DNA from 3 places in the Vibrio sp. AH4 genome. Region 2 is predicted to be linked to each of the others. Evidence: predicted binding sites of a transcription regulator. Region 2 holds the regulator's gene; each other region holds the start of a gene.
What was found. Region 2 encodes CRP, which controls carbon source genes, mostly activating them, when cyclic AMP is high. Its sites were predicted from a motif close to TGTGANNNNNNTCACA; they were not measured.
Positions count from the first base shown of each region.

Region 1: a site for CRP is predicted at 1,516-1,531, ahead of MKA69_RS13690 (glycogen/starch/alpha-glucan phosphorylase). Genes of this name have one in related genera too.
Region 3: a site for CRP is predicted at 1,692-1,707, ahead of MKA69_RS00155 (ROK family protein). Genes of this name have one in related genera too.

Region 1 covers NZ_JALAIV010000003.1:107,979-111,265, forward strand. Annotated here, with positions in the region: gene malT (HTH-type transcriptional regulator MalT) at 1-1,131, opposite strand, end outside; gene MKA69_RS13690 (glycogen/starch/alpha-glucan phosphorylase) at 1,709-3,287, shown strand, end outside.
Region 2 covers NZ_JALAIV010000001.1:636,876-640,162, forward strand. Annotated here, with positions in the region: gene MKA69_RS03090 (YheU family protein) at 78-287, shown strand; gene MKA69_RS03095 (phosphoribulokinase) at 382-1,251, shown strand; gene crp (cAMP-activated global transcriptional regulator CRP) at 1,494-2,126, shown strand; gene MKA69_RS03105 (DUF1338 domain-containing protein) at 2,189-2,980, opposite strand; gene astD (succinylglutamate-semialdehyde dehydrogenase) at 3,128-3,287, opposite strand, start outside.
Region 3 covers NZ_JALAIV010000001.1:27,573-30,859, forward strand. Annotated here, with positions in the region: gene MKA69_RS00150 (chemotaxis protein CheV) at 1-300, opposite strand, end outside; gene MKA69_RS00155 (ROK family protein) at 399-1,616, opposite strand; gene pyk (pyruvate kinase) at 1,927-3,287, shown strand, end outside.

The DNA.
Region 1 (3,287 bases), on a different contig from region 2:
CAAAATGCTCGCCAGCAGCTCGCTATCTTGCGCCAAACGCGCATGACGCAGCGCTTGGTGAGGCGTTGCCGCTTCCAACCATGCTTTGGCGGCAGCGCGTTGTAAATCTTGCTCTTGCTGTGGAATGCGGGCTTGGCGTTGATGCGCTAAAAATTCGGCAAACAGATTATGAAAGCGATACCAGTTGGTTTCCCCCTCCAGCGGCGAGATAAATAAGCCAAAGCGGTTGAGAGATTCAATCATCGCCAAGGCATCGTCACGCCCAGTTAAACTGCTCACCAAGGCATCGTCAAAATGGTCGAGTACCGAACACTGCATCAAGAAATAGCGAGTTTCATCATCAAGCAGATCAAACACTTCTTCGACCAGATAGTCCCAAAGATGCGCATGATTAAAGTGCGAAACCGATTCAATGGTTTGAGCGAGTGTGCGGTGCTGATGCTGGGCTTGCAGGGCGATAAGCTGCATGGCCGAAGGCCAACCTTCCACATAATCGCGTAGGTGATGGGCGGTCAGTGCATCAATCCCATCGGAAACCCGTTGGTTGAAAAAGCGTGTTGTCTCTTCGGTATCGAAAGCCAAAAGCTCATTGCCGATCTCAATCATTAAATCACGCACGCGCAAGTTAGCCGTACCCAAAGGTGGCGTTGCACGACTGGTTACCACCAGCGTTAAGTTATCGGGCATGTGTTTTAAGAAAAAGCGCATCGCTTCGTGAATGGTTTCATCGCTGATCAGATGGTAATCATCCAGCACCACATAGCATTCGCCGTGGTAGTCGGCCATCTCGGCAAACACTTCACTAAACAGCGAATGCAATGACGAAAACTGACGCTTCTCTGCCAATTTTTGCGCATTGGGGCAGGCGTTATGGGTTGCTTTATTAATCGCTTGCAGCAGGTAGTTCATAAAGCGAAACGGATCGTTATCGCTGTCATCAATGCTGTACCAACCCAGATTCGGCTTATCGGCAAGCCACTGCGCGGCCATGGTGGTTTTGCCATAACCCGCTGGAGAGCGGAACAGCACGAGTTTGTAGCAAGTCGCGTGTTGCAATAATTCCAGAACACGGGGACGGACGATGGCGTTATGCAAACGTCCTGGGCGAGTCAGTTTCGAAGGGATCCACATCTTCTTTCTCTCGTCTATTCCAATCAGAGCTTCATGCTCTTTTAACTTGGAACACCAGTTCCAAGGGTAGGGTGGCAGTGAATACGCGAGGCATATCACGCTCAGATGGACGAATGTTACTTGAAGTCATTCTGCGCGTTTATTGATCCATACTGAGTTTTCTGTGTTCTTCACGTTTCGCTCACAACTACGCCCTATATTTGTGATTTCCGTCACTAATCAATCTGCGCCTGAGCAAGGATATTGTCTCAGCCTCTACGAAAATAAGTGAAAAATGGGTAACGGAAACGAAATTATAGTGATCTATTTAGCAGAGTGGACAAATGTTTAACCTCTTGTTTTCCGAACTTTCATAAAGCCTAGCTATGGTTAATCGGCGGGGGGTGTGATCAGAGTCACTGCTATCTGTTCATGAGCAGAGAATTGATGCGAGCCAGATCACTAACCACCAGACACCTGCGTCTCTACGCCTTAGTTTCTCCTCCCAATTGATGAGAAAAGTAGGAGGATGTTTTGCCAAAGTCGTAAAGGCAGGATAGAAGTCAGATGGATTAGAACCAAAAAGTGAGAGTTCACAATGAAACCTACTCAACAGAAACAGTTTGACAAGAAGTCGTTCCAAGAAAACGTGAAGCGCCATTTAACCGCAACCTACGCTACGACAGTAGAGCATGCTTCGGCGCGTGCATGGTACTTGGCAATGGGACGAGCCCTTGCTGAATTTACCACCTTTGATTTGCTGCAAACCGAGCAGGATGAACGCATCCTCAATAGTAAAAGTTTGAACTACCTATCGCTGGAGTTTTTGATTGGCCGCTTAACCGGCAACAACTTGATCAGCATGGGTGTGTACGAAGCCGTTGCACAAGCAATGGAAGAGTTGGGCCAAAACCTGACTGACCTACTGGAAGAAGAGCGAGATCCATCATTAGGTAACGGTGGTTTGGGCCGTCTTGCCGCTTGTTTTATGGATTCTTGCGCGGCGCAAGAATTCCCAACCGTAGGCTACGGTCTGCACTACGAATATGGTTTGTTTAAACAGTCTTTCGAAGAAGGCCGCCAAAAAGAAGCCCCCGATGCATGGTGTGGTGTTGAAGGCTACCCATGGGAAGTGGCGCGTCCTGAGCTGAAGCAAGAAATTGGTTTCTATGGCCATGTTGAAGTGGTCAATGACAATGGCAAAGAGCGACGTCGCTGGGTGCCGGGCATGTTAGTGCAAGCGATGCCGTGGGATTTGCCGATAGTAGGCTACCAAAGTGATACGGTTTACCCGCTACGTTTGTGGGAATGTCGCGCAATCGCGCCTTTCTCACTGGAAAGCTTCAACAACGGTAACTACTTTGAAGCGCAGCACGCGTTGATCGATGCTGGCAACATCACCAAAGTTTTGTATCCAAACGACAACCACGAAAAAGGCAAAACCCTACGTTTGATGCAGCAGTATTTCCACAGTGCAGCATCGGTGCGCGATATTCTGCGTCGCCATGAAGCGGTAGGTCATGCGTTGGCCGATCTGCCGAAGTACGAAACGATTCAGCTTAACGATACGCACCCAACCATCGCGATCCCTGAGCTGATGCGCATTCTGATCGATGAAAAGCAGATGTCTTGGGAAGCGGCGTGGGCGATCTGTTCACACACTTTTGCGTACACCAACCATACTCTGCTGCCAGAAGCATTGGAAACCTGGAGCGAATCGTTGATCCAACGCTTGCTGCCACGTCACATGGAGATCATTTACGAGATCAACCACCGTTTCTTGCAACAAGTGCGTGCCAAATGGCCGGGTGATGTGGCGAAACAGCAAAAGCTTTCGATCATCGAAGAAGGTTTCCATCGCATGGTGCGTATGGCCAACCTGTGTGTGGTCGGCTCTTATGCGGTGAACGGCGTAGCGGCGCTGCACTCTGAATTGGTGAAGCGCGACTTGTTCCCTGAGTTTGTTGAGCTCTATCCGAGCAAAATCCAAAACGTGACCAACGGTATCACGCCGCGTCGCTGGTTGAAGTTCTGTAACCCAGATTTGTCTGCGCTCATCTCCGAGAAAATTGGTCACGAGTGGCCTGCGAAACTGGATCAACTGACCAAAGTGGCGCAGTACGCGGAAGATGCCGCGTTCCAAAAACGCTTTATGGAAGTGAAAAAAGCCAACAAAG
Region 2 (3,287 bases):
TAAGGGGAAACGCTCACACGATTTGGAGTAAGCGCTTCGAATCGTGTTGAGAACCGTCATAAAATAAAGAGGTATTTATGATCATTCCATGGCAACAAATTGCGCCAGACACACTCGACAATTTGATCCGCGAGTTTGTACTGCGTGAAGGCACCGACTATGGTGATATTGAAATCTCGCTAGAGGAGAAAATCGCGCAAGTACGTACCCAGTTACAATCTGGGCAAGCTGTGATCGTCTATTCAGAATTGCATGAAACCGTCGATATTAAATGCCATCCGTTTTAGCCAAGCAGTGACGGCTTCATTTTCCGTGCTATAGTCATTTCCGGGTGGTGCCTGAGTTAGCACCAAAATCAAGGACTTAAGGACAAGGTTTGTCATGTCAGCCAAACATCCGATTATTGCGGTGACGGGTTCTTCCGGCGCCGGTACTACAACCACCTCTGAAGCCTTTCGCAAGATGTTCAATATGATGAGCATCAAGCCTGCTTGGGTTGAGGGGGACAGTTTTCATCGCTTCACTCGTCCAGAAATGGATGTAGAAATCCGCAAGGCGCGCGAGCAAGGTCGCCATATCAGTTACTTTGGTCCCCAAGCCAACGATTTCCCAACCCTTGAAGAATTCTTCCGCCAATACGGAAAAGTAGGCACCGGCCAAGTGCGCCGCTACTTACACACCTTTGATGAAGCAGTTCCGTATAACCAAATGCCCGGTACGTTTACGCCTTGGCAATCACTGCCCGAAAACTCAGATGTGCTGTTTTATGAAGGCTTGCACGGCGGCGTGGTCGATGGTGATGTCAATGTTGCACAACACGTCGACTTTTTGATTGGTATGGTGCCGATTGTTAACCTTGAGTGGATTCAGAAATACGTACGTGATACGCGCGACCGCGGCCATTCACGTGAAGCGGTGATGGATTCCATCGTCCGTTCAATGGACGACTACCTCAAATTCATCACCCCACAGTTTTCACGCACCCACATTAACTTTCAGCGTGTGCCCACGGTCGATACCTCGAACCCACTCAACGCCAAAGGTATTCCGACATTGGATGAGAGTTTTGTGGTGATCCGTTTTCGTGGGATCAAAAACGTCGATTTCCCATACTTGTTGGCGATGATTGATGGCTCATTCATGTCACGCCATAACACCATTGTTGTCCCCGGCGGCAAAATGAGTTTTGCGATGGATTTGATTGTGCGCCCACTGCTGCAACAATTGATTGAAACGGGGAAAATTGGCTAGATCCGACCAGTTATGAATGCTTACTTTTCATACCGTGATCATGTGCACAGTTTTGCGTAGCAAATCAGACTAGTGACACGATTAAAATCAAGAAATCGTTTCCGAAAAAGGATACTATTCTTAACCGAAACACAAGAGAGCTTGCAGCGTTGGGTAACACCTCTTATTCTAGTAAGCCCAATTGAGGCTTCGCTAAAATATGGATAGCGGCAAGCGTACCCTGCAGAGGAAGTGAGATTATTATGGTTCTAGGTAAACCTCAAACCGATCCAACACTAGAGTGGTTTCTTTCACATTGTCACATTCATAAGTACCCATCAAAAAGCACGTTGATCCACGCCGGTGAAAAAGCGGAAACGCTGTACTACATCGTGAAAGGTTCAGTGGCGGTACTGATTAAAGATGAAGAAGGTAAAGAGATGATCCTCTCTTACCTGAACCAAGGTGATTTTATCGGTGAACTTGGCTTGTTTGAAGAAGGCCAAGAACGTACCGCTTGGGTTCGTGCTAAAACACCTTGTGAAGTGGCTGAAATCTCATTTAAGAAATTCCGTCAATTGATCCAAGTAAACCCAGATATCTTGATGCGCCTTTCAGGTCAAATGGCTCGTCGTCTGCAAGTGACCAGCCAGAAAGTTGGCGACCTTGCGTTCCTAGACGTAACGGGCCGTATCGCTCAAACTCTGCTGAACCTTGCGCGTCAGCCAGATGCGATGACTCACCCTGACGGCATGCAAATCAAGATCACTCGTCAAGAGATCGGTCAAATTGTTGGCTGTTCTCGTGAAACCGTTGGTCGCATCCTGAAGATGTTGGAAGAGCAGAACCTGATCTCTGCCCACGGTAAAACCATCGTGGTTTACGGCACTCGCTAAGCATTCCCGATAAAAAATAGCCACCCTGCGGTGGCTATTTTTATTTGTACGAGGCGCTAAATTTAGCGGTTCGTGCTTTCAAAAATCTTATCTGCTGAGGCTTCGACAAATCCGGGATAAAGCTGACCATTCGCCATTGGATAGCGTTTAGCGAATTCATAGAAACCACCGGGAATCATTTCTGCACCTTCGTTAAAACGCACTAACACTTTATCTGCCATGGTGGAGGATTGCTCCAGTAGAACCTCTGGCGAACCTTTCACTTCACCACCGGATTCATTGATGCTAAAGCCATGCTGGCGCAGATGGTCATTGACCTGTTTCACTTCATGTAGCGCGTTGAGCTGATTCACGCTGACTGTAAAGTGGTTTGCACCATAGCCGTGCGCCGCAAGCCAAGCTGCGTATTCACTCTCTTTGGCCAACGTAAGATAATCAGCATGGCTTAAGCTCCATAAACGGCCGCCATACAGAAAACCCTCTCCCGCTAAAGCCGTGGCATCCACCTGTGCAACCAACTTCGCCACTATCGCTTGCAATTCAGGCGAGCACTCTTCCACTTTCAGTTCACTGATGAAGACTTTTGGTTGTAAAGGGTCAGGGTGCTCAAAATGTTTGGCGGCCAACTTTTTACTTTTGAATTCATACTCACCACACGGCTGATAGCCTAGTGCCAAAAATGGCTTTGCCAACGTCTCTAATCCTAGTGGCGCAACATTAAAGGTACGCAGTGCGATATGATCATTAATCAGAGCCTCATCCTCTTGTAAGAGTTGATGCACCTTCTCTGCCGACGGGCAGAGGCGCTCAATATAATCATTCCAGAGCGATTGAAATAAAGCGGTTGGCGTCATAACGCCTCCTTGTTAATCCAGTGACCAGCAAACGAATTCATTCTAAGTTTAGGTGCAGCGCAAGACTCCCAACGCTGACACGATTAAGCGTTCAACCTGTGACGAAAAAGTGCCTACTTGGCTGAGCAGGCACAAAATAAATTATGATTAAAGTTCAATTCCTGGGCTCAAGGTGGCGGGCAACTGAGTTGCCTCCCCTTCCATAGAAGCCATCGGGTAAGCGCAATAATCAGCAGCATAGAAAGCGCTAGGGCGTAAGTTGCCCGACGCTCCTGGGCCACCAAACGGTGCATCACCACTGGCTCCG
Region 3 (3,287 bases), 610 kb from region 2:
ACGGTTATATTCGGTGATGATCAGATTTTGTTCAGTGTCCTGAGCTCGACGAGGAGGAAAACCAATAGCAGAGCGTAAGTCAATCACCGGCACGGGTTCACCACGTAAGGATGCCACGCCAGTAATATGTGGATGCGAGCCCGGCATTTTAGTCAATTGGGGTACTTTGATGACCTCTTTGACCTTAAAAACGTTTATCGCAAAAATTTGACGACTATTGAGGCTAAACAGTAACAGCTCCAATCGGTTTTCGCCGACCAGATTAGTACGCTGGTCTACCGTGTTCAAAACACCTGACATACGAAATTCCGTTAAATGAATACCTTGGTAACAGTATAGCCCCTAGGTATAAATGTAAATGTAAGCAAGGCTGAAATTCTTACTAATGAAGTTATCGATTATCCTTCGACCACTTTCATTAAGAGTAGACCATCATAGAGCGCCTGCTTAATCAAAGCAGCACCCGGCATTGTCGCCTGTTTATAAAAACGAGATTCGACCAACTGTAAATCCTGATGATAGACCGGTAGGCTCTGTTCGCGAATACATTGCTCAATCGAGGGGTATAAAATCGCTTTTGCTTGATTAATTACGCCACCGATCAAGACCTTATCTGGGTTAAATAGGTTAATCACAATCGCAATCGCAGCACCTAAATAACGCCCAAGCTGCTGAATTACGTCCACCGCCAGTGGATCTCCATCCGCAGCGGCTGCACAAATATCTTCGATAGAAATATCTTCGATTATGGCAAGGCAACTGGTTTCTCCAGCCATAATTCGAGCTTTGACCTGATCTCGTATCGCTTGTGAGGACGCCACTGTTTCTAAACAACCGTAATTTCCACAGTGACAACGCTTACCTTTGGGATCGATTTGAATATGGCCTAACTCGCCAATGTTGCCATGCCGGCCTTGCAATACTCGTCCGTCGAGTACAATCCCGGCCCCTAGTCCATGATGGATTGAAATGAGTACTGAATTATCAACATCTTGAGCATGACCAAACAATTTTTCCGCCAATGCCCATGCCCTTGTATCATTAGCAACAAAAACAGGTAACCCCGTGGCTTTATATATTTCTGGGCCTAATGCTAAATTTTTTACATTGTAGTGCGGCATTTGCAGCACAATACCTTGCTCAGAATTGACTAATCCCGGCAACGTAATGGCAATGCTAGTTACCCGATCTAATTGTGCGGAATAAGTTTGGAAAAACTCTTCAATTTCAAACAATAAACGAGCGAGAACATCATCTTGATCGATTTCGTGGATATCGATTTTGGTATCGATCAACACTTCCCCGCCCAGTTCGTGTAGGGCAATCGTGAGATAACCACGGCCAAGACGCATAGAAAGAAATTGCCATCCCATATTGTTGGTTTGTAACCCAACCGCAGGACGACCTCGGCTGATCGCCTCTTGAACCGTCGTTTCATGAATTAAGTGAGCGTCAATCAACTCACGCGTAATTTTGGTAATACTGGCTGGCGCAAGCTCACTCTCCTTCGACAAGTCGATGCGAGAGATTGGCCCTTTTTGGTCTATGAGTTTATATACGCGACCGGCATTGATCTGCTTAATGTGATCAATGTGGCCGGGTTGAGCCATGTACATGCGACGCTCCGGAATTCAACAACAAACCAATTTTTTTACTTTGCGAAGTAATTGTGAAGTTCTTTGTCAGATAGGCGTGACAAATATCACGCATATCCCTAGAAGTTTGTGTTTTATATCCAATTATTAGGCTTTATTTCCCTCTTTCATCGATTCGCACGGTATACCAAAACCGAACAAACCCAAAGTCATCATAGGAGTGATATCCCAGTTCAAACACTTACTTCACAGCAAAAACGATCTAACTTTTTCTGAGTCACTATACTGAGTATAAGCCTCGCTAATACTTTCAAATCTAAGGAACCTTGATATGAGCTCAACTTTACGTAGAACAAAAATCGTCACCACCTTAGGTCCTTCCACAGAAAGCCCCGAAATTTTAGAAGCCATCATTCGTGCAGGAGCCAATGTCGTGAGAATGAATTTCTCACACGGTACACCCGAAGATCATAAAAATAGAGCTCAAAAAGTACGTGAGATTGCGGCTAAATTAGGTCGCCATGTCGCCCTGCTCGGAGATTTGCAAGGACCCAAAATTCGCGTATCGACCTTTAAAGAAGGAAAAATCATCTTAGCGGAAGGAGCATCTTTTGTTCTTGATGCCGACTTAGCTAAAGGGGAAGGAACGATAGAAAGTGTCGGGATTGATTACAAAAAACTCCCTCAAGATGTCCGCCAAGACGATATCTTGTTGCTTGATGATGGTCGTGTGCAACTGCAAGTGATACGTGTAGAAGCCAATAAAATTCATACCACCGTGCTGGTTGGCGGACCGCTTTCCAACAATAAAGGCATCAATAAAAAAGGCGGTGGATTATCCGCCGATGCATTAACAGAAAAAGACAAAAATGATATTCGACTCGCGGCAGAAATACAGGTGGAATATTTGGCCGTGTCTTTTCCTCGCAATGGTGAAGATATGAAGTATGCGCGTCGGCTTGCCCAAGAAGCGGGATTGCATGCTCGTATGGTGGCTAAAGTTGAGCGGGCGGAAACCGTGTCTTGCGATGAAAACATTGATGATATTGTGCGTGCCTCAGATGTGATTATGGTCGCTCGGGGCGATCTCGGGGTTGAAATCGGTGACCCTGAACTGATTGCCGTCCAGAAAAAGCTGATTTCACGGGCAAAAAAGCTGAATCGGGTTGTCATTACTGCGACGCAGATGATGGAGTCCATGATCACTAACCCGATGCCAACACGTGCGGAAGTGATGGATGTGGCGAATGCGGTTCTCGATGGGACTGACGCGGTCATGCTTTCAGGGGAAACCGCAGCTGGCAAATACCCTGTCGAAACCGTTAAAGCAATGGCTGAAGTTTGTGTCGGCGCTGAAAAAATGATTGAGTCGAATGAACAAAACTATCGAATAAAAAGTGTGTTCGTCACTGAAGAAGAAGCGATTGCGATGTCGACCATTTACGCGGCAAACCATTTGGAAGGCGTCAAAGCCATGGTGACACTGACCGAATCTGGACGCACCGCATTAATGACCTCACGCCTAAACTCCGTATTCCCCATCTTTGCGATGTCGGCCAACCAAGCCACACTCAATCGCTGCGCACTATTACGAGGAGTTATCCCTTTTTACTTCGATACCAAACAAGCCAGTGGTCTTGAGGCGGCAATTGCAGCGTTAGATGCACTCAAAGAGAGAAAGCTACTCGAAGA